DNA from 3 places in the Acidovorax sp. ACV01 genome. Region 1 is predicted to be linked to each of the others. Evidence: predicted binding sites of a transcription regulator. Region 1 holds the regulator's gene; each other region holds the start of a gene.
What was found. The regulator FNR, encoded in region 1, switches genes on or off when oxygen is low (the NO sensors DNR and NnrR bind a similar motif). The targets are predictions, from matches to a motif close to TTGATNNNNATCAA.

Region 1 (7,172 bases):
AAGGTCGTGTTGGCAACATGCCTCCCATGGCTGCGGCAGTGGGTTCCCCTGAAGATGTGCGCAATCTCTCACACTACGTGCTGAGTCTGTCTGGTAGCCCCCACGATTCGCTGCGTGCTTCACTGGGCAAGTCCAAGTTCACGGCATGCGCAGCCTGCCACGGAATGGATGGCAAGGGCAATCAGGCACTGGGTGCCCCGAATCTCACAGATGACATCTGGCTGCATGGCTGGGGCGAGGCGGCCATTGCTGCCATGGTCAACAACGGCAAGGTCAACCAGATGCCCGCTCAGGCGGACAAGCTCACAGAAGCTCAGATCGGTGTACTGTCGGCCTACGTCTGGGGCCTGTCGAACGGCAAGTAGGCGCCCTGCACGCTAAACCTTGGGCGGTACTTTGGTGCCGCTCCAAGGATTGTTTGAACTGAGTACTTCGAAGCAAACGGATCGACACCACCATGAAGCCACCCAGCGAGCCCGCTCGCAAGGTCATCCCGATTTCACCGATTGCATCCGATGGCTCGTCGCAGGGCGAGATTGTGTCTCTCTACGAGGCGCAAAAGAAAATCTATCCACGCTCCATCAGTGGCGTGTTTGCACGCTGGCGCTGGGGCATGGTGTTTCTCACGCAGCTCGTTTTTTACGGGCTGCCCTGGTTTGAATGGGGGCAGCGCCAGATGGTGCTGTTTGACCTGGGGGCTCGGCGGTTTTACATCTTCGGCCTGGTTCTGTACCCCCAGGATTTCATCTACCTCACGGGCCTGCTCATCATTTCTGCGCTGTCGCTGTTCCTGTTTACGGCGGTGGCGGGGCGGTTGTGGTGCGGATTTGCGTGCCCGCAAACGGTCTATACCGAAATGTTCATGTGGATCGAGCACAAGATCGAAGGTGATCGCAGTGCCCGACTACGGCTGGACAACGGCCCATGGACCTTCGAGAAAGTCCGCAAGAAGTTCTTCAAGCAAGTGATCTGGATCGCGGTGGCGCTGTGGACTGGGTTTACGTTCGTGGGCTATTTTGTGCCGATCCGTGAGCTTGGTGCGGAGTTGCTGGTGATGCAGGGGGGCTGGCAGATATTCTGGGTGCTGTTCTACGGCTTTGCCACGTATGGCAATGCGGGCTACATGCGCGAGCAGGTGTGCAAATACATGTGCCCCTATGCGCGCTTTCAGAGCGCCATGTTCGACAAGGACACGCTGATCGTCAGCTATGACGTGGAGCGGGGCGAACCGCGCGGCCCGCGAAACAAGAACATCGATCAGAAGGCCAAAGGTCTGGGCGACTGTATTGACTGCACGCTGTGCGTGCAGGTATGTCCCGTGGGCATCGACATCCGCAAGGGGCTGCAGTATGAGTGCATTGGTTGCGGGTTGTGCGTGGATGCTTGCAACACGGTCATGGACAAGATGCACTACCCAAAGGGGCTTATCCGGTTTTCCACACAGAACGGCGTGGCGCAGCGGTGGAGCCAATCGCAGATCCTGCGCCGGGTGCTGCGGCCGCGTGTGCTGATCTACAGCGCAGTGCTGGTAGCCCTGTGCGTGGGCATGATGGCGAGCCTTGTCACGCGCACGCCGCTCATGGTCGATGTTGTGCGTGACCGCGCTGCGCTCTCTCGCATCGTCGCCGGTGGCAAGCTGGAGAACATCTACCGCCTGCAGATCATGAATGCAACCGAAGGACCCCAACGCTATCGCATCGGTGCGCGTGGCCTTGAAGGGCTGGAAGTGGCGTCCGATGCTGAGGTGGAAATCGGAGCGGCAGAGTCCCGGTGGGTGGCTGTCCGACTGCAGATACCGTATGGTTCGGCGCCTCCGGGATCGCACGCTGTGCAGTTCGACGTGCAGGCACTCGGCGGGGCCGCCCATGTGACTGAGAAATCCGTGTTTCTGGTGCCGCGGTAACGCGCGTGCACACTGGTGCAAGGTCTTCGCGGGCCTTGCTTTGACGAAAAATATTTTTGAGGAGTCATCACATGCCATCCAGTTCCACCCTCGGCACTGCCCCTTCCGCTACGGCGCCATGGTGGAAGTTCGGCCATGTCTGGCTGATCATCGCTGGTCCTGTGATCGTGATCATTGCGGGTTTTGTCACCCTCTGGCTGGCGATTTCGCGCCCCGACCCCGTGATCGCCGAGGACTATTACCGCCAGGGCATCGAGATCAACAAGACGCTGGAGACTCCACACAAGAGCCTGGCTCCCGCGATGAAAGGCCGCAACCATGCGGCCACTCCGGTCCAGGACCAGCCGCGCTGAACACCCCCTGGCCATGCGGTTTGTCTGCGCGGCCTTACCAGGAGAAAAATCAATGTGGACGCAACGCCTGATGTGGATTGCATGGCCGGCCTTCTTGATGGCAGGCGTCATGGAGGTGCTGGTTTTTGCGATGGTGGATCCGCAGGACTTGCACTGGTTTGGGCAGCCGTTGGCGTTGTCGCGTCAGGGCGTCTACACGCTTGCTTTTTTCGCGTTCTGGATGATCACCATGGCGTCCAGCGCATTGACGACATTGTTGGCGATGTCGCCCTTTGAACTCAACCGCTGCCCGGTCCCCGAGGGGGATCGCCCCGATGACTGTCGAAAGACTTCATCTTGCCCTTGATGGGCTGCGGTAGCTGGCCGGTAGATACGGAGAGAGGCCGCCGCCAACGCATTGCCTTGGTCAGTGGCAGGCCTGCTGGTTGTTCACGATGCGCTTGAGTGCATCGGTTTCCAGGATGCGCACATGGCGCTGCTTGACCTCGACAATACCTTCTTCCACAAACTTGGAAAATGTGCGGCTCACGGTTTCGAGCTTGAGCCCCAGGTAGCTGCCAATTTCCTCACGCGTCATGCGCAGTACGAGTTCGGACTGTGAAAACCCACGGGCATGCAAACGTTGCACAAGGTTCAGCAGAAACGCTGCCAGGCGTTCCTCGGCGCGCATGCTGCCCAAGAGCAGCATCACCCCATGCTCACGCACGATCTCGCGGCTCATGATCTTGTGCACATGGTGTTGCAGCGCGGTGACCTCGCGGGACAGTTCTTCGATGCGGTCAAAGGGCATGACGCAGACTTCTGCGTCTTCCAGGGCCACTGCGTCGCAGGTATGGTGATCGTTCACGATGCCATCCAGGCCGATAATCTCGCCCGCCATCTGGAAACCAGTGACCTGGTCGCGCCCATCTTCGGTGGCTACACAGGTCTTGAAGAAGCCGGTGCGGATGGCATAGAGCGATGTGAAGGCTTCGCCGTTGCGAAACAGCGTTCCGCCCCGTTTGATCTTGCGGCGGACGGCAACGACTTCGTCAATGCGTTGCAGTTGGTCTTCGCTCAGGCCAACCGGCATGCACAGCTCGCGCAGGTTGCAGTTAGAGCAGGCGACTTTGATGGTGAGCGGGTTCATAGGCACAGATGCTGGGTTAGGTTTGAGCATATCGCCTCATCTGCCTGTAAGACAGGCTTGTGGGTACGGATGGGCGAATGACATGCATCAAATTGTCGCTGTTCGGCCCCGTGCATCACTTGATTCAGGTCAAGGACATGGGGGACAGCTTACGGCACAGTCAAAGTGTACGCAAGGAATTTGCCCATGACTGCTGTTTCGCCTGATCTTCTGCGCCGTTTCGACGTGCCAGGGCCCCGCTATACCTCTTATCCAACCGCCGACCGTTTCGTCGAGGCGTTTGGGCAGGACGACTATGCGCTTGCACTAGAGCAGCGCAGGCTGGGCTCCATGACGAAGGCGTTGCCGTTGTCGCTGTATGTGCACATCCCCTTTTGCGAGTCGCTGTGTTATTACTGTGCATGCAACAAGATCATCACCAAACACCATGATCGGGCAGATACCTATCTGCGGTACCTGAGTCGCGAAATCGATCTGCACACAGCGCACTGCGGCACGGGGCAGGTGGTGAGCCAGCTGCACCTGGGTGGTGGTACGCCTACTTTTTTGTCCGACGACGGCTTGCGTGAACTCATGGTCATGCTCAAGCGCAGCTTCTCGCTCGCGCCGGGCGGAGAGTATTCGATTGAAGTAGATCCGCGCACCGTCAATGCCGACCGCCTTGCCGTGCTCGCGGAACTGGGATTCAACCGACTGAGTTTTGGAGTGCAGGATTTTGATCCTGAGGTTCAAAAGGCTGTTCATCGCATACAGCCTGCCGAGCAGGTGTTTTCGCTGGTGGAGTCCGCACGTTCGCTGGGTTTTGAATCCATCAATGTGGACTTGATCTACGGCCTGCCGCGCCAGACGCCCGAGTCGTTTGATCGCACGCTGGCCCAGGTTGTGCAGCTGCGGCCTGACCGCATCGCCCTGTATGCCTATGCCCACCTGCCGGAGCGCTTCAAGCCCCAGCGCCGCATTGTTTCTGCCGAGTTGCCCGCGGGGGCGGGCAAGGTGTCGATGCTGTCCCGTTCGCTGGCTGCCTTCATGGACGCTGGGTACGTGTATGTGGGCATGGACCACTTTGCGTTGCCGGCCGACGCATTGGCGGTTGCCAAGCGCCAGGGCCGTCTGCACCGCAACTTCCAGGGCTACAGCACACAGCCCGATTGCGATCTGATTGGCCTGGGCGTGTCGGCGATTGGCCGGGTGGGGGCGACCTACAGCCAGAACGCCAAAACTCTGGACGAGTACTACGATTTTCTGGACCAGGGGCGCTTGCCCGTGGTGCGTGGGCTCGCCCTGACCCGCGATGACCTGGTACGCCGCGCCGTCATCATGGCGTTGATGTGCCAGGGTGAGTTGTTGTTTGAGCCCATGGAGCAGGCCTGGTTGATCGACTTTCGGGCTTATTTCTCTGCCGAGCTGGAGCAACTGGAAACCATGGCTGAGCAGGGGCTCGTCGTGGTGAGACCCGACGGGGTCGAGGTGACGGCCATGGGCTGGTTCTTCGTGCGCGGCATCGCCATGGTTTTTGACCGTTACCTGCAGGCAGATCGCAACCGAGCCCGTTTTTCGCGCATCATCTGACTCTCATGATTGCAACGGTTGCCTCGACCGCCTTGCTGATGGGACTGGTTGGCGGGTCCCATTGCTTAGCCATGTGCTCCGCGCCCTGCGCAGCGTTGGTGGGGCAGGGAGAGTCGCGGAGTTTGCCCAAGACGGGTGGGGATTTGGAGGCACAGGCTTCCTCGCAGACGGTCCAAACTGTGCAATGGATGCCTCGGGGTGGTGTCATTCGGCGCACGGCTGCTTTCCATGTCGGTCGGCTGGCTGGGTATGCCGTGGCGGGCGGTTTGGCCGCGCTCGCCATGGATAGTCTGGCATGGTTGACCCAACAGACGGCGGCGCTGCGCCCGGCGTGGACCCTGGTCCATGTCGCGGTGATGGCCTGGGGGTTGATGATGATGGTCCAGGCCCGCCAGCCCCAATGGGTGGAGCAGGCGGGTCGCACTGTGTGGTCACATGTCAAGCCGCTTGTCAGCGCCCCTGGCGGGGTTCTCGCTGCAGGGGGACTCTGGGCGCTAATGCCCTGTGGATTGCTTTATTCGGCCCTGTTGGTAGCCGCCCTGAGCGGCGGACCCTTGGAAGGGGCGTTGACCATGGCGTTGTTTGGCCTGGGCAGCGGTGTGTGGCTGGTGGGCGGGTCGTGGGCATGGGCACGGCTGAAAACACGGATCAATACAGCGCGTGCGGACTGGGGGACCCGTATCGCGGGGGGCTTGCTCTGCGCAGTCGCCAGCTGGGCACTGTGGATGGACTTGGTCTACAAGCCATCGCTGTGGTGCCGTTAGCTTGTTTCCAACCGGAAGTTGCATAGCAAAGGGGTTGACGAGTTCCTTTAAACCCATGTCTATACAAGGGTGATCTGGGGTGGGCTTCGCGGACGCATCCAAGTGTTGCCGCGCCGCTGCGGTGCAGGCGCAGTCCTTCGACAAGGCCCCCGAACTGGCGATAATCTGTGTAACCATTGGTGGCATTGAAGTCGCCATGTTTCACACGCCCCGAAGTGAACTCTTCCATCCTCATCGACATCAGCCAACTGCGTGTCGGCATGTACATCCAGCTCGACTTGGGCTGGATGCATCATCCGTTCCCGGTGAGCAGTTTTCGCGTGGCGTCGGCGGAACAGATTGCCACCCTGCGTGAACTGGGGCTCACCGAGGTACGTTATCTTCCCAAGAAGAGTGATCCAGAACTGAGGGAACTTGTCCCCGCCGCCTGGAGCGTCCCGGAAATGAAGGCACCGTCCTTGAACGGACTGGATGCGGCAGGCTCCGCCGCGACCGTGGACCCGGAGGCGCTGCGCAGGCGTGAACTGTTGGAAGCCCAGAACCGGACTCTGGCAGTCTGTGACCAGCGATTTGGAGAGGCCACCCGCCAATACCAGGCGCTGGAGCGTGTGGTCTCCGAACACCCCGACCAGGCGCGTGCCAAAGGCGATACGCTCGTGTCCGGATGTGTGGCCGAGCTCCTCGAAAACGGGGATTCCGTCATCCGGCTGTTGTCAGAAGGTGTCGGCGAGCGCAATGCCCTGCATCCGATCAACGTGATGGTGATCTCTCTGTTGCTGGGCCGCGCACTGGGTATGAAAAGTGCCGAGCTGCACGACCTTGGCATCGCGGCGTTGATTCATGACCTGGGCAAGCTCAAGCTGCCACCGAATCTCAGGCAACCTACGCCCTCGATGATTCCGATGGAGCGCACGCGCTACGAGACCCATGTGGGTGAGTCTGTGGCACTGGCCACGCGCATGGGCTTGCCCGAAGCCGTGCTTACCGCCGTTGCCAGGCACCATGAGATGGCCGATGGCAGCGGGTTTCCATTGCGGCTGTCAGGGCCCGACTTGGGGCGTGCGAGCCAGGTGCTTGCGTTGGTCAATCGGTATGACCGCATGTGCAACCCTGCCAACGGAGTGGATGCGCTCACGCCCCACGAGGCGCTGTCAGTCATCTTTGCGCAGCTCAAGGCGCGGTTTGATTCTGTGGTCCTGGGTGCATTCATTCGCATGATGGGGGTGTACCCACCGGGCTCCATCGTCCAGCTGGTCAACGACCGTTATGCGATCGTGGCTTCAGTCAATTCTTCGCGCCCCCTGCGGCCCAAGGTCATTGTTCATGACTCCCGGGTCCCCAAGGATGAGGCGCCCATATTGGATCTGGAAACCGTGCCAGAGCTGGGCATCCGGCGCAGTCTCAAGCCCGCGCAATTGCCACGCGATGCCCTGGACTACCTTTCCCCCCGTCAG
Region 2 (7,172 bases), on a different contig from region 1:
CGCCAGTGTCAATTCGCCCAGGTCGCGCTCCAGCAACGCCGGGTCGCCCAGCTGCAACTCGATCAGGCGGCGCAGGTGGGTCACGCTGTCCAGGTCAATGCCCCGGCACAACAGGCCTGTGTGCAGGCCTTCGACATGCGCGACTTCGGTGGACATGGCGATGTGGTTGCCAGTTTCGGCCAGGGGGATGGTGAGCTGGCACAGCATGCCGGCCTCCAGGTTCGCCTGGGCCGGCGCCATGAGCAGGGCGCCTTTGAGGGACAGGTCCAGCACATGCACGCTGAATGCATCGGTCGACGTGGTCAGCAGGGCCGGTGCGTCAAAGCCGACGCGGACAAAGTGGCGGCGTTCGTGGGGCATCGCTGTCTCCTGGGCGAAGCGGTGGGTGGACACATGCTACTCCAAGCCCGACGAAGGTAGATTGCATTTGGATGTTTTTGCAAGCTTTCGTTACCATGGGTCTTATTTCCCTGATTTCAATAGGGCCAAGCTGTGAGTCCATGCGTGTATCGGTTTGGGAGCCATTGCGTCGGCTGGCTGCGATGGGCAGTGCTGTTGGCGTTACTGTGGGCCTGTGGCGTTGCGCTGGCGGCTCCGCGCGAACTGCGCGTGGGGGTGTATTCCAACGAGCCCAAGGTGTTTGTGAACGCGGAGGGCAAGCCCGCGGGCATCTTTGTGGACCTGCTGCAGCTGGTAGCCACCCGAGAGCAGTGGACACTGCGTTATGTGCCCTGCGATTGGCAGGACTGTCTGGATGCGCTGGCAGCGGGGCAGATTGACCTGATGCCCGACGTCGCCCGCACCAGCGAGCGCGAGCGGCTGTACGACTTTCATGCCTCGCCGGTGCTGCACAGCTGGTCGCAGGTCTACCGCGCGCGCGGCAGTTCCATCCAGTCGATGTTCGACCTGGCGGGCAAGCGCGTGGCGGTGCTCAAGGGCTCGGTGCAGCGCGCAACCTTCCTGAGCATGATGGACAGTTTTGGCATCGCGGTGCTGCTGATCGATGCGTCCACACTGACCGAGGCTTTCGAATTTGTACGGAGCGGCGATGCTGATGCGGTGATTGCCAACCACCTGTTCGGCAACTTCCATGCGGCCCAGTATGGGCTGGCGGATTCGGGCATCGTGTTCCAGCCCGCCACCTTGTACTTTGCCACCGGCCTCGGACGCAACGCCGATGTGCTGGATGCCATTGATCGGTCGGTGCAGGACTGGCGCAGCGGCGCGGACGCGCAATACACCCACGTCCTGCGCCGCTGGGGTGGGCAAGAGCAGGGCGCGCGCATTCCCCCCTGGGTGTGGTGGGGTGTGGCGGGGCTGGCTTTGTTCGGCCTGCTGGCCGCGCTCTCGGCCGTGGTGCTGCAGCGCAAGGTGCAGGAGCGCACACGCCACCTTCAGGTCAGCGAGCAGAAGCTGGCGGCCATCCTCGACAGCGTGGGCGCCTTCATCTACATCAAGGGGCGGGACTATCGCTACCAATATGCGAATCACCATATCCTGGAGCTGTTCGGGCGGCCCGCGAGCGAGGTGGTAGGGCAGGACGACACGGCTTTTTTTGACCCGGCCACTGCCGTACAGATCCAGGAGAACGACAGGCGCGTGTTGGAGCACGGCGAGCGGCTGGAGGTGGAAGAGGTCAATACCCACCTGGCCGATGGCGTGACCCGTGCCTACCTGTCGGTCAAGATTCCCCTTCGCCTGCCCGACGGCAGCATCCACGCGCTGTGCGGCATCTCGACCGACATCACAGAGCGCCGCCGGGCCGAGGAGTCGCTGCGGATCGCGGCGTCCGTGTTCGAGTCGTTCGAGGGCATGGTGGTTACGGGGCCGGACCAGCGCATCCTCAAGGCCAACCAGTCGTATGTACGCCTCACGGGGTATACGGTGGAGGAGCTGGTGGGCCAGACCCCCGCATTGCTGCAGTCTGGCCGCCACGATGCGCAGTTTTACGAAAGCCTACACAGTGCGCTGCGCAGCACCGGTGCCTGGCAGGGCGAGGTGTGGAACCGGCGCAAGAACGGCGAGGTGTACCCAGCGTGGATCACGGTGACGGCTGTGAGTTCTGCACAAGGCGAGGTTACGCACTATGTGGGCACGCTGACCGACATCTCGCACAGCAAGGCGGCCGAGGAGGAGATCCGTCTGCTCGCGTTCTATGACCCGCTCACCGGCCTGCCCAACCGCCGCCTCATGAACGACCGCCTGCAGCACAGCCTGGCCACCTCGGCGCGCTCCGGTACGGGCGGGGCGCTGCTGTTTGTGGATCTGGACAACTTCAAGGATCTGAACGATACGCAGGGCCACGAGTTTGGTGACCAGCTCTTGCGCCAGGTAGCGGCCCGCCTGGGCGGCTGTGTGCGCAGCGGCGACACCGTGGCGCGGCTGGGGGGCGACGAGTTTGTGCTGCTGATCGAGGGGCTGAGCCCACAAGCCCACGAAGCCGCCGCCCAGGCAGAAACCGTGGGGCGCGCGGTGCTGTTCGCATTGGCGCAAGGCTACCCGCTTGGGGGCCACACGTACCACAGCTCGTGCAGCATCGGCGTGGCGCTGTATGCCGATGCGCAGGGCTCAGTGGATGAGCTGCTCAAGCGGGGTGACATGGCCATGTACCAGGCCAAGGGGGCCGGCCGCAACACGATGCGGTTCTTTGATCCGCGCACCCAGGCTGCCGTCACGGCGCGCACGGCCCTGGAGTCCGGGATGCGCGAGGCTCTGCGCGACGGCCAGTTCCTGCTGCACTACCAGGCCCAGATCAGCCAGGCCCACGGCATGGTGGGGGCCGAGGCGCTGGTGCGCTGGCAGCACCCGCAGCGGGGGCTGGTGTCGCCGGCCGAGTTCATTCCGGTGGCCGAGGCCTCGGGCCTCATCGTGCCGCTGGGGGCGTGGATATTGCGCACCGCCTGCCTGCAGCTGGTGGAGTGGGCCAAAGACCCCACAACCGCGCACTGGACCTTGGCCGTGAACGTGAGTGCGCGTCAGTTCCGCCACCCGCATTTCGTGGACGAGGTGCTGGGCGTGCTCGAAGAGACGGGGGCCAACCCGCAGCGCCTGAAGCTGGAGCTGACCGAGACGCTGCTGCTCGACGACGTGGAGGACACGATCGAGCGCATGACCACGCTGCGAGCGCTGGGCCTGGGGTTTTCGCTCGACGATTTCGGCACCGGGTATTCGTCCCTGAGCTATCTCAAGCGCCTGCCGCTGGACCAGCTCAAGATCGACCAGAGTTTTGTGCGCGACCTGCTCACCGACGCCAACGATGCCAGCATTGCCCGCACCATCGTCACCCTGGCCCACAGCCTGGATCTGGGCGTGATTGCCGAAGGCGTGGAAACCTGCGAGCAGCGCGACATGCTCGCCAGTCTGGGCTGCCACATGTGGCAGGGCTACCTGTTTGGACGGCCGGGGCCAGCCAGCGCGCTGCAGGACGCCTTGGCTGGCACAGGGGGGTGAAGCCCGCAGTGGTCAGATGGATTGGGTGATTGCTATCATTTTGATTGCATAAGGCGCTTTGTTGATAAGCGGTGACGGCCATTTTGGCTTGTAAAATGCGATGCCCCCGACGTTGGGGCGTGCGGTTTCTGTCGCCATTCGCTGACATCTTTTGCACGCCAGGCGGAGTAGGGTGTGGCAGGCCTTGCGACAAACCAGGGCCTGCCCCCCACAACCGTCCACCTTGTGGCCGGTAGAGGCGGCAAAAACAAGGAGTTCCCGATGAAAAACACCACCATGACCACGATGCTCTCAATCCGTCTTCTCTTGTCTGGCGCGATGGCCGCGCTGCTGCTGGCTGCGGCTGGCGGGGCCCATGCCCAGGCGTATGTCAATGCCACCGTGGGGGGCGAACTGGCGCCCGGCGTGTATGGCCGCATCAACATCGGCAATGCACCACCACCACCGCTGATCTATGCAGAGCCCGTCATCATCCACCGCCCAGCGGTGGTGGTGCCACGCGCGCCGATCTACCTGTATGTGCCGCCAGGCCACGCCAAGAACTGGGGCAAACATTGCGGCCGCTACAACGCCTGCAACCAGCCGGTGTACTTTGTGCAGGAGCCGCCACCTCGCCGTGGCCCCGCACACCGTGGCCACGGCCGCGATGACCGCCGTTGGGACGATGACCACCGCCACGGTGGTAAACACGACCGTGACCATGACCGGGGGCGCGGCCATGGCAACGGCAAGGGCCACGGCAACCGCGATTGATGGATCGATCGCTGGCGTTGGCTGACGGCGGGACCGGCCGGCCAGCTGCTCACAGCGTGGCGCCGTACAAAGCAGGTGCAGGCCCGGCGGTACTTTGCGGGCGCCATCCCCGCAGGCACCCTGGCGCCAGCGGTTAAGCTCGGGCCCTTATGGCCCAAGTCACTTTTTCTCCCCCGTTCACGGCCCCCTCCGAAGTCGCCAGCCAGCTGCGCCAGGCAGGCTACGCCGTGTTGTCGCCCGCCGACGTAGCCCGCTGGGTAGGCTGCGATCTTGCGGCTTTGATGGCTTTGAACGGCGACTGGGCGGCATTGCCGCCGGATGATTTCCTCAAGGATGGCGGCCGCTACCGCCGCCGCCGCCATGCGTGTTTTGTGGCGCAGGGCGGGAGCCTGCAGCAGGTATCGCACCGAGCCCACTGGCAGCCTGTGGAATACAACGCGCTGCATGGCGGCATGGAGCGCTGGTTTGCGCCCATGGAGCCTGGCACTGTGGCCCAGCCCGTGTGGCAGCAGCTGCTGGCCGCGTTGGCCGGGGTGTCGGATGCCGTGTTTGCGCCCCCCGGTGCGCCTGTGCCCTGGTTCATCGAGGCGCACCAGTTTCGCATCGACACTACCGACGGCATTGGCCGGCCTACCCCTGAGGGCGCCCACCGCGATGGCGTGGACCTGGTGGCGGTCTTCCTGGTAGGGCGCGAAGGCGTCAAGGGCGGAGAGACACGCGTGTTCGAGGCGGCAGGCCCCAGCGGCCAGCGCTTTACGCTGACCGAGCCCTGGTCCTTGCTGCTGCTGGACGATGCCCGCATGATCCACGAGTCCACCCCCATCCAGCCCGTGTCCGAAGGCGGGTACCGCGACACCTTGGTGGTGACCTGTCGGCGTGGCAACTTCCAGGGGGCGGATGTGGTGGGGCAGGCCGCAGCAGTGGGCTGAACGTGGGTGATTGACTGCGCCCGATTTGATGCGAATCAAGATGCGCGGTATGGTGGGCGTTCACACTGGCGTTATAGAAACCGGGCCACAAGCCGGGTCCACCATTCAACCCAAGGAGAAGCACCATGTTCAAGCACATTCTGGTTCCAGTCGATGGCTCCAACACCTCGATGCTGGCCGTGTCCAAGGCGGCCGCGCTGGCCAAGACCTTTGGCAGCGCCGTGACCGCGGTCTACGTGGTAGACCCCTATCCCTTCACCGGCGTGGGGGCCGATTTTGCCTACGGCCAGGCCCAGTACATCAATGCCGCCACGGCGGAAGCCAATGCAGCCCTGGAAGCCACGCGCAAAGCCATGGCCGAAGCCGGCGTGAACGTGACTACCTTGGTGGGCGAGGGCCATGCCGTGCACGACGGCATTCTGCGCGCGCTGGAGAGCACGGGCGCCGACCTCCTCGTGATGGGTTCACACGGCCGCCGAGGCCTTGAAAAGCTGGTGCTGGGCAGTGTCACGCAGCGCGTGCTGGGCGTGGTGCACATCCCGGTTCTGGTCGTGAGGGACTGAGCGCCATCCCGATGAAAAACGGCTCCGAAAGGAGCCGTTTTTCATTTCAGTTCTCGATGACGCCGCGCCTCCGCGCATCCCACATTCCACAGCTCGTGGAGCAGGCACCCACCCCCGCCAGTGCACCCGTGGATCGGGCTCTGCCAGGCCACCGGGTGCGTCCCCCTTGGGGGAAGGCGCCGCAGGCGACTCAGGGGGCTACTCAATCTTTGCGCCCGAGGCTTCCACGATGCCCTTCCACTTGGCGTAATCCGTCTTGAGCAGGGAGCCAAGCTGTGCCGCCGACATGGCTTCGGGTTCGGCGCCTTGGGCCTGGATGGCGGCCTTCATGTCGGGCGTGGCCAGCAGCTTGTTGATTTCGGCGTTCACAGCATTGACCACGGCGGCGGGCGTACCGGCGGGGGCAAACACGCCGTACCAGGTGCTCACGTCGAAGTCCTTGAAGCCCGATTCGGCCACGGTGGGCACTTCAGGCAGGGACGAGCTGCGCTTGGCCGAGGTCACGGCCAGGGGGCGCAGCTTGCCGGACTTGATCTGGCCCATGGCCGAGGGCAGGGACGAGACCAGCAGGTCCACGTTGCCCGCCAGTGCATCCATCAGCGCGGGGTTGGATCCCTTGTAGGGGATGTGGCTGAGCTTCACGCCAGCGGCCTTCTCGAACAGGTCGCCCGCCAGGTGGATGGACGTGCCGTTGCCGGGCGAGCCATAGGTGATGGTGCCGGGCGCGGCCTTGGCGGCGGCCACCACGTCGGCCAGGGTCTTGTACTTGGAGTTGACGCTGGTGGCGATGACGACGGGCGTGTAGGCCACATGGGCGACGGCGGTCAGGTCCTTGGTGGGGTCCCAGGGCAGGTTCTTGTAGAGCCAGGGGCCGATCACGAGGTTGTCCTTCTGGCCCATCACGAGGTCATAGCCCGTGGGTGCTGCCTTGACGGCCTCGCCGATGCCGATGGTGCCGCCCGCGCCGGCCTTGTTGTCGGCCACCACGGTCCACTTGGCGCTTTCGGTGAGTTTGGTGGCCACCAGGCGCGAGAGGATGTCGGTGCCGCCGCCGGGCGGGAAGGGCACGATCAGTCGGATGGGCTTGGTGGGGTAGGCCGCAGCCGGTGCGGGAGCCTGGGCGTGCGCGGTGGTGCCCACGGCAAAAGCAAGTGCGGTGAGGGAAAGCAGGGTGCGAATCATGGTGAGAGATGTCTCCGTCGGTTCAATCGATGGGGCGGCTGCGCGGGTGCGCTGCCCTGGTCTTGGTGCCAGCCGCGGATGATCGCCGATCCTCCGCAGCGCAGACCTTGCCGATACAGGATGGCAGCATCGCCGGTGGCGATGCCGCCGTGCCCTGCGTGCGGTCAGATACGTTCAAAAATCGCTGCAATGCCCTGGCCGCCGCCAATGCACATTGTCACCAGCGCATAACGGCCCTGGATGCGCTGCAGCTCATGGATGGCCTTCACGGTGATGAGCGCGCCGGTCGCGCCAA
Region 3 (7,172 bases), on a different contig from region 1:
GTCGTCCTTGATATGGGTATGCCAATGCGTCCGCCGCCCATCCCCCGGGGCCACAGATTCGCAACAAATCGTTGCAGTTTGCCAGACATCGATGACCGCGCCGTACCTATTTATCACATGCGCCACCGCTTGAGTAAGAGGGCATTCGCCATCACGCTGACCGAACTCAGCGCCATCGCTGCCCCCGCCACCACCGGGCTCAGGTAGCCCAGCGCCGCCAGCGGGATGCCGGCCACGTTGTACGCAAACGCCCAGAACAGGTTCTGGCGGATTTTCATCACCGTACGGTGCGAGATGTCCAGCGCGGCTGCCACCAGCATCGGGTCGCCGCGCATCAGCGTGATGCCCGCTGCATGCATGGCCACATCCGTCCCGTTGCCCATCGCCATGCCCACATCCGCTGCGGCCAGCGCCGGGGCATCGTTAACGCCATCGCCCACCATCGCGACATGATGGTGCTTGCCGTCAGCGCCCTGTTGCAGCGCAGCCACCTTGGCCGCCTTGTCCCCCGGCAACACCTCGGCCATCACCTCGCCCGCGGCCGGGTCCAGCCCTAGGCGCCGGGCCATGGCCTCGGCCGCGCCCCGGTTGTCGCCCGAGATCATCACGGTGCGGATGCCACGCACCTTCAGCGCCGCCAGCGCCTCGCGGGCGCCGGGCTTGGGTTCGTCGCCAAAGGCCATGACCGCACGCAATGCCAACCCTTCTGTGACCCGCTGGGCCACCGCCGATACCGTGGCGCCTCCGCGCTGCAAAGCCTCCGCACGGTCTGACAACGGGCCCAGAGCCACCCCCAGCTCCTGCATCCAGCGCAAGCTGCCCACCAAGTAGCTCTGTCCCGCCACCTCGCCCTCAGTGCCGCGCCCAGGCACGGCGCGCACATTCTTTGCTGTCGCCACGCTGATCTGCCGCTCGCCCGAAGCAGCCACCACGGCACGCGCCAGCGGGTGTTCGCTGCCGCTTTGCACGGCCGCCACCGCCGCCATCACGGCAGCCTCGTCCAGGCCGGACACCACCTCAAACGCCGTCAGCCGGGGCTGGCCCACGGTCAGCGTGCCCGTCTTGTCAAAGGCCACCACATCCACCTTGTGCGCCAGCTCCAGCGCCTGCGCGTCCTTGATCAAAATGCCGTTCTTGGCCGCCACCCCCGTGCCCGCCATGATGGCCGCTGGCGTGGCCAGGCCCAGCGCACACGGGCAGGCAATCACCATCACCGCCACGGCGTGGATCAACGCGGCCTCCATGCCCACACCCATCCACAGCCACCCCAGCAGCGTGGCCAAGGCCACCACCAGCACCACGGGCACAAACACGGCAGACACCTGGTCCACCAGCCGCTGGATGGGCGCCTTGGCCGCCTGCGCGTCTTCCACCAGTCGGATGATCTGGGCCAGCACCGTCTCGGCCCCCACGGCCGTCACGGCCATCACGATGCGCCCGTCGCCGTTGATCGAACCGCCCGTGAGCGCTGCACCCACATCGCGGGCCACCGGCAAGGGCTCGCCCGTGAGCATGGACTCGTCCACCTGCGTGTGGCCCTCATGCACCGTGCCATCCACCGGGATGCGTTCACCCGGCCGCACCACCAGCCGGTCGCCCACCAGCACCTCGGCCACCGGCACATCCACCTCGCCCTGCTTGGACAGCAAATGCACCACATCCGGCCGCAACGCATGCAGCGCGCGGATGGCGGCCGTGGTCTGGCGCTTGGCGCGCGCCTCCAGCCACTTGCCCAGCAGCACCAGTGTGACCACCACGGCAGACGCTTCAAAGTACAAATGCGGCGCATGTCCTTCATGGGCCGTGAGCCACAGCCACATCGACAAGCCCCAGCCCGCACTCGTGCCCAGCGCCACCAGCAAATCCATGTTGCCCGACAGCGCCTTGGCCGCATGCCAGCCCGCCTTGTAAAAGCGCGCACCCAGGATGAACTGCACCGGCGTGGCCAGCACGAACTGCACCCAGGCGGGCAGCATCCAGTGCTGGCCGAACAGGTCACCGACCATCGGCAGCACCAACGGCGCCGATAGCAGCAGGCCGATGCCCACGGGCATGAAGCCGGCCCAGGGTGACAGGTCTTCGGGCGCATCGTCTTGCCCTGCGGCACGCGGCTCGTAGCCCGCGTTGCGAACCGCGCGGCGCAGCAGCGCCTCCACCGCAGCGGCATCGGCACCCACGCTGGTGGCGAAGGCAATCCGCGCGGACTCAGTGGCCAGGTTGACCGAAGCCTCCTGCACGCCCGGCACCTTGCGCAGCGCACGCTCCACGCGGCCCACACAGCTTGCGCAGGTCATGCCGGAGATGCCGAGGTCCAACGAATGGACGGCCTCAGAGGAATCGAGAGTTGGAGTGTTCATGGCGAGGATGGTGATCCTTGACGTGATGGCAAGGTCAAGCATTGATATTGATCAACCCTCACATCATGAGTGTCTTGAACGTGGTTTGACTCTGCCACGATGTCAAGCTTCAACATTCGCTTCGGTCGCTTCAACGGCCCTCTTGAAAACCAACCCAAGGACACCCCATGACAACCACCACGACTTTCCAAGTTCAAGGCATGACCTGCGGCCACTGCGAACGCGCCGTCACCCAGGCCGTGCAGCAGATCGACCCCGACGCCCAGGTCCGCATCGACCGCGCCAGCGGCAAGGTGGACGTGGACAGCACCGCCCCGCGCGAAGCCCTGGCCGCCGCCATTGCCGAAGAAGGCTACACCGTCGCGGCCTGAGTGCCACGCCACCATGCACCCAGCGAGGGCCACACCATGACCACGCCCCACTCCACGCGGACCACGGCGGGCCAAGCCGCCAACGGCAGTAAAGGCAGCACTGGCATCACCGACACCAAGGCCGCTACGAAGCCCCGCGCCACCTCCTGGCCCGTGCCCATCGGCGTCGCTGCCCAGCGCGCGGGCATCTCGGCGCGCATGGTGCGGCACTACGAATCGCTGGGCCTCATCAGCGGCGTGGCGCGCACCGACAGCGGCTACCGCCAGTACACCGAGGCCGACGTACACGCCCTGCACTTCATCCGCCGCAGCCGCGACCTGGGCTTTTCGATGGAAGAAATCGCCGAGCTGCTCGGCCTGTGGCACGACCGCAGCCGCGCCAGCAGCCAGGTCAAGCGCATCGCGCAGCAACACATCGATGACCTGAGCGAACGCATCGCCCAGATGCAAGCCATGCAGCGCAGCCTGCAGACCCTGGTGTCCTGCTGCAAGGGCAACGACCGGCCCGAATGCCCCATCCTCGACGACTTGGCGGCGGGGAACAGCGAACCCCGCAGCGCAGCACCGCGCAGAACGCTATCAAACAAATAGCTAACAAGGCATATCCATCGCGCGGCAGGGGCAAAAAAACCTTCAAACTCCTGCCCACCACGCGGCCTACACCTCTGCGGCAAGCCCCCCATGGCAGACTCTCAGGCTTTCCCACAGCCTGCTACTGCCTGCCCCATGCTCACCGGTGACCTACGCAACAAAGTCGATCAAGTCTGGAACGCCTTCTGGTCCGGCGGCATCGCCAACCCCATTGAAGTCATCGAGCAGATCACCTACCTGCTCTTTCTGCGCGCCCTCGACAGCGACCAGACCCGCGAAGACAACAAAGCCCTGCGCCTCAAAACCCAGCCCGTGCACCTCATCCCCGCAGGCGTGGACGCGCAAGGCCGCGCCCACGACGCCATGCGCTGGTCCCGCTTCAAGAACATGGCCCCGGCCGAAATGTTCGATGTGCTCAGCAACCAGGTCTTCCCCTTCCTGCGCGGCCTGCAAGGGTCGGGCGGCCCGGCGGCAGAGTCGGCCTTTGCCCGCCACATGCAAGGCGCCCGCTTCACCATCCCCACGCCCGGCCTGCTGGCCAAGGTGGTCGATTTGCTCGACACCATCCCGCTGGACGACCGCGACACCAAGGGCGACCTGTATGAATACATGCTCGGCAAGATCGCCTCTGCCGGGCAGAACGGGCAATTCAGAACGCCCCGCCACATCATCGATTTGATGGTGGCCCTCACGGCCCCCACACCGCAAGACACCATTTGCGACCCGGCCAGCGGCACCTGCGGCTTTTTGGTGGCCGCAGGCGAATACCTGCGCCGCACCTACCCCGACATGCTGCGCGTGCCCGCGCAAAACACGCACTTCCACCACGGCATGTTCCACGGGTACGACTTTGACAACACCATGCTGCGCATCGGCAGCATGAACATGGTGCTGCACGGCGTAGAACACCCCGCCATCGAATACCGCGACTCGCTGGCCGAAGGTGCGGCGGGTGATGTCGAGGCCTACAGCCTCGTCCTGGCCAACCCGCCCTTTGCGGGCAGCCTGGACTACGAAAACACCGCCAAGGATTTGCAGCAAACCGTCAAAACCAAAAAGACCGAGCTGCTCTTTCTGGCCCTCTTCCTGCGCCTGCTCAAAACCGGCGGGCGCGCGGCGGTGATCGTGCCCGACGGCGTACTGTTCGGCAGCAGCAAGGCCCACAAAGAACTGCGCCGCAAGCTGGTAGAAGAGCAAAAATTGGATGCCGTCATCAGCCTGCCCGGCGGCGTGTTCAAGCCCTACGCGGGCGTCAGCACCGCCATCCTGCTCTTCACCAAAACCATGAGCGGCGGTACCGACCACGTGTGGTTCTACGACATGCAGGCTGACGGCTGGAGCCTGGACGACAAACGCCAGCCCCTGCTGGATGCAAGCCTCTTAGGCCTGCAGCGCTTTGTGGACAAGCGCAACCAGCTATCAAAATCAGAGCACACTAAAAACAACCTGCCCGATGTGCTGGAACGCTGGGGCCAGAGGAACGGCACCGAACGCGACCGCCCCCGCACCGCCCAGAGCTTCTGCGTGCCCAAGGCCGACATCGAAGCCAATGGGTATGACCTGAGCATCAATCGCTACAAGGAAGTGGTGCATGCGCAGGTGCAGCACCGGGCGCCGGGGGAGATATTGGCGGAACTGCGGTCGCTGGAAGACGAGATTGCCCGGGGGATGGGGGTGTTGGAGGGGATGTTGAAGTGACTCCTTTCGCAACCATTGAAAGTGCCTGCGAACTTGTTACGGACGGCACACACTACACGCCCAAAGACGTGGGAGCCGGCATCCCCTTCCTAACGGTTAAAGATGTGTCGGGGGAAGGTCTGGACTTTGAGAACTGCTCCTTCATATCGGAATCAGATTTCATACTCGCCAAAGCAGGCAACAGCGCTCCTCGCCGAGGCGATGTACTTTTCTCAAAAGACGGCACTGTCGGAAAAGTGCATGTAGTTTCTACAGACAGGCCATTTGCTGTTTTGTCCTCGTTGGCGATATTGCGCCCGAACCCAACTAAGGCAAACGCCGACTATCTTGGGCACGTGCTGCGCTTTCCCGCAGTGCTCGATGACGCGCTGAAAAAAAAGACCGGGTCAGCGATCCGCAGAATCGTTTTGGGGGATTTGAAGCGAGTCCGATTTCCGCTACCTAAGCTTGAAGAACAACGCCGCATCGCCGCCATCCTCGACCAAGCCGAAACCCTCCGAACCCAACGCCGCACCGCCCTGGCCCTGCTCGACAGCCTCACCCAGTCCCTCTTTCTCGATATGTTTGGGGACCCGGTGGCGAATCCGAAGGGGTGGCCGGCGGAATCTCTGACCGATCTGTGCCATTGCTACAGCGGAGGCACTCCGTCAAAAGCAAAAAAGGAATATTGGGAAGGTGAGCTACCTTGGTTCAGCGCCAAGGACATGAAGGCCGAAGATTTGTTTGATTCGGAAGATCACATCTCAGAGCAGGTGCCCGAAACGACAACTTTGAAACTGTTGCCCAAAGACACTGTTGCGATAGTGGTGCGGGGAATGATCCTCGCTCATACGTTTCCGGTTTGCGTTTTACGTATACCGGCGACGATCAATCAAGACCTCAAAGCGCTCTTGCCCAAACAACCCGTCAACAGTCAGTTCTTGGCTGCATGCTTGCGCAGCCAGTCAGGATTCGTTCTTGAGAAGGTTTCAGAAGCAGGTCACGGCACAAAGCGATTGGACGCTCAAGGCCTGCAGAGCATCCGAATCCCAAGACCCGGTGATGCGCTAGAACAAACCTTCGCCACCCGCATCGCCTCCATCGAAGCCCTCAAAGCCACCCACCGCCGCGCCCTGGCCGCGCTGGATGCGCTGTTTGCCTCGCTGCAGCAGCAGGCCTTCAGTGGTGAGTTGACTCTGGCTGCCCCACGCTCTCCGGCACAAAGCCTTGAGCAATTGCAGCAATTGGAAGCGGCCATCGGCCTGGAAGCATTGATCTTTATTGCCAAGCGCATGCCCGATGGCGATCTCTACAACTCCCTCAAGGCCATCTACTTTGCGGACAGGCACCATCTGGAGCACTACGGACACCAGATCTACAACGAGACCTATTGCGCACTACCCCATGGCCCGGTCCCTCAGTCGGCTTACGACGCCACGCGGGTGCTCATTGGCGAACGGATGTTCAGCGACTTTGACGACGACGCCATGCGTGCCGCCCTGCGCCGCAATGACAAGAAACTCACGGCCCTGCGTGATGCCGATTTCAGCAAGCTCAGCCGGTCAGTGGTGGAGAGCCTGGAATGGGCCGTCCGTTACTGCAGCGACATGAAGTTTGGGCAGACCAAGACGGCATCGCACGACAGCGCCTACGAGCGCACACCCAAGAACGAGACGATCCCGTTGCAATACATCATCGACACGTTGCCGCCTGAAGCCCGTCAGCGTCACTGGAATCTCTAAGCTCCACCGTCCTGCTCACACCATGCCCACTTCCCTCACCCAGCTTCAACAATGGCTGCTTGAACCCGAAGGCCAGCGCCTGGAATTCAAGGAGGCCAAGCAGAACTACCACTTTGACACGCTGGTCAAGTACTGCGTGGCCCTGGCCAACGAGGGCGGTGGCACCATGGTGCTGGGCGTGACGGACAAGCGGCCCCGGCGCATTGTGGGCACACAGGCTTTCGACGAGCCGGGCCGCACCGAGGCGGGCCTGCACCAGAAGCTTGGGCACCGCATTCCGGTGGAAGAGCTGTTGCTGCCCGAAGGGCGCGTGGTGATCGTTCACGTTCCGCCACGCTTGCCAGGCACGGCGTGGGAGATTGATGGCCGCTACTTCAAGCGCGCGGGTGACGACCTGGCAGCCCTGAGCGGCCAGGAGTTGAGGGAGATGTTTG

Region 2: IB243_RS02020 (universal stress protein) is a predicted target of FNR. The motif match lies at 5,158-5,171, and genes of this name have one in related genera.
Region 3: IB243_RS10335 (cation-translocating P-type ATPase) is a predicted target of FNR. The motif match lies at 2,399-2,412, and genes of this name have one in related genera.

Annotation. Positions count from the first base shown of each region.
Region 1 covers NZ_JACUZT010000006.1:181,382-188,553, reverse strand. The annotation lists gene ccoP (cytochrome-c oxidase, cbb3-type subunit III) at 1-365, shown strand, start outside; gene ccoG (cytochrome c oxidase accessory protein CcoG) at 458-1,903, shown strand; gene IB243_RS18185 (FixH family protein) at 1,975-2,256, shown strand; gene IB243_RS18180 (hypothetical protein) at 2,309-2,602, shown strand; gene fnr (fumarate/nitrate reduction transcriptional regulator Fnr) at 2,663-3,385, opposite strand; gene hemN (oxygen-independent coproporphyrinogen III oxidase) at 3,572-4,954, shown strand; gene IB243_RS18165 (sulfite exporter TauE/SafE family protein) at 4,960-5,718, shown strand; gene IB243_RS18160 (HD-GYP domain-containing protein) at 5,934-7,172, shown strand, end outside.
Region 2 covers NZ_JACUZT010000001.1:423,160-430,331, forward strand. The annotation lists gene IB243_RS02000 (PilZ domain-containing protein) at 1-360, opposite strand, end outside; gene IB243_RS02005 (EAL domain-containing protein) at 550-3,450, shown strand; gene IB243_RS02010 (hypothetical protein) at 3,712-4,203, shown strand; gene IB243_RS02015 (2OG-Fe dioxygenase family protein) at 4,353-5,132, shown strand; gene IB243_RS02020 (universal stress protein) at 5,258-5,695, shown strand; gene IB243_RS02025 (tripartite tricarboxylate transporter substrate binding protein) at 5,894-6,877, opposite strand; gene bktB (beta-ketothiolase BktB) at 7,042-7,172, opposite strand, start outside.
Region 3 covers NZ_JACUZT010000003.1:352,215-359,386, forward strand. The annotation lists gene IB243_RS10335 (cation-translocating P-type ATPase) at 114-2,357, opposite strand; gene IB243_RS10340 (heavy-metal-associated domain-containing protein) at 2,525-2,728, shown strand; gene cueR (Cu(I)-responsive transcriptional regulator) at 2,765-3,319, shown strand; gene IB243_RS10350 (class I SAM-dependent DNA methyltransferase) at 3,455-5,017, shown strand; gene IB243_RS27430 (restriction endonuclease subunit S) at 5,014-6,738, shown strand; gene IB243_RS10360 (ATP-binding protein) at 6,761-7,172, shown strand, end outside.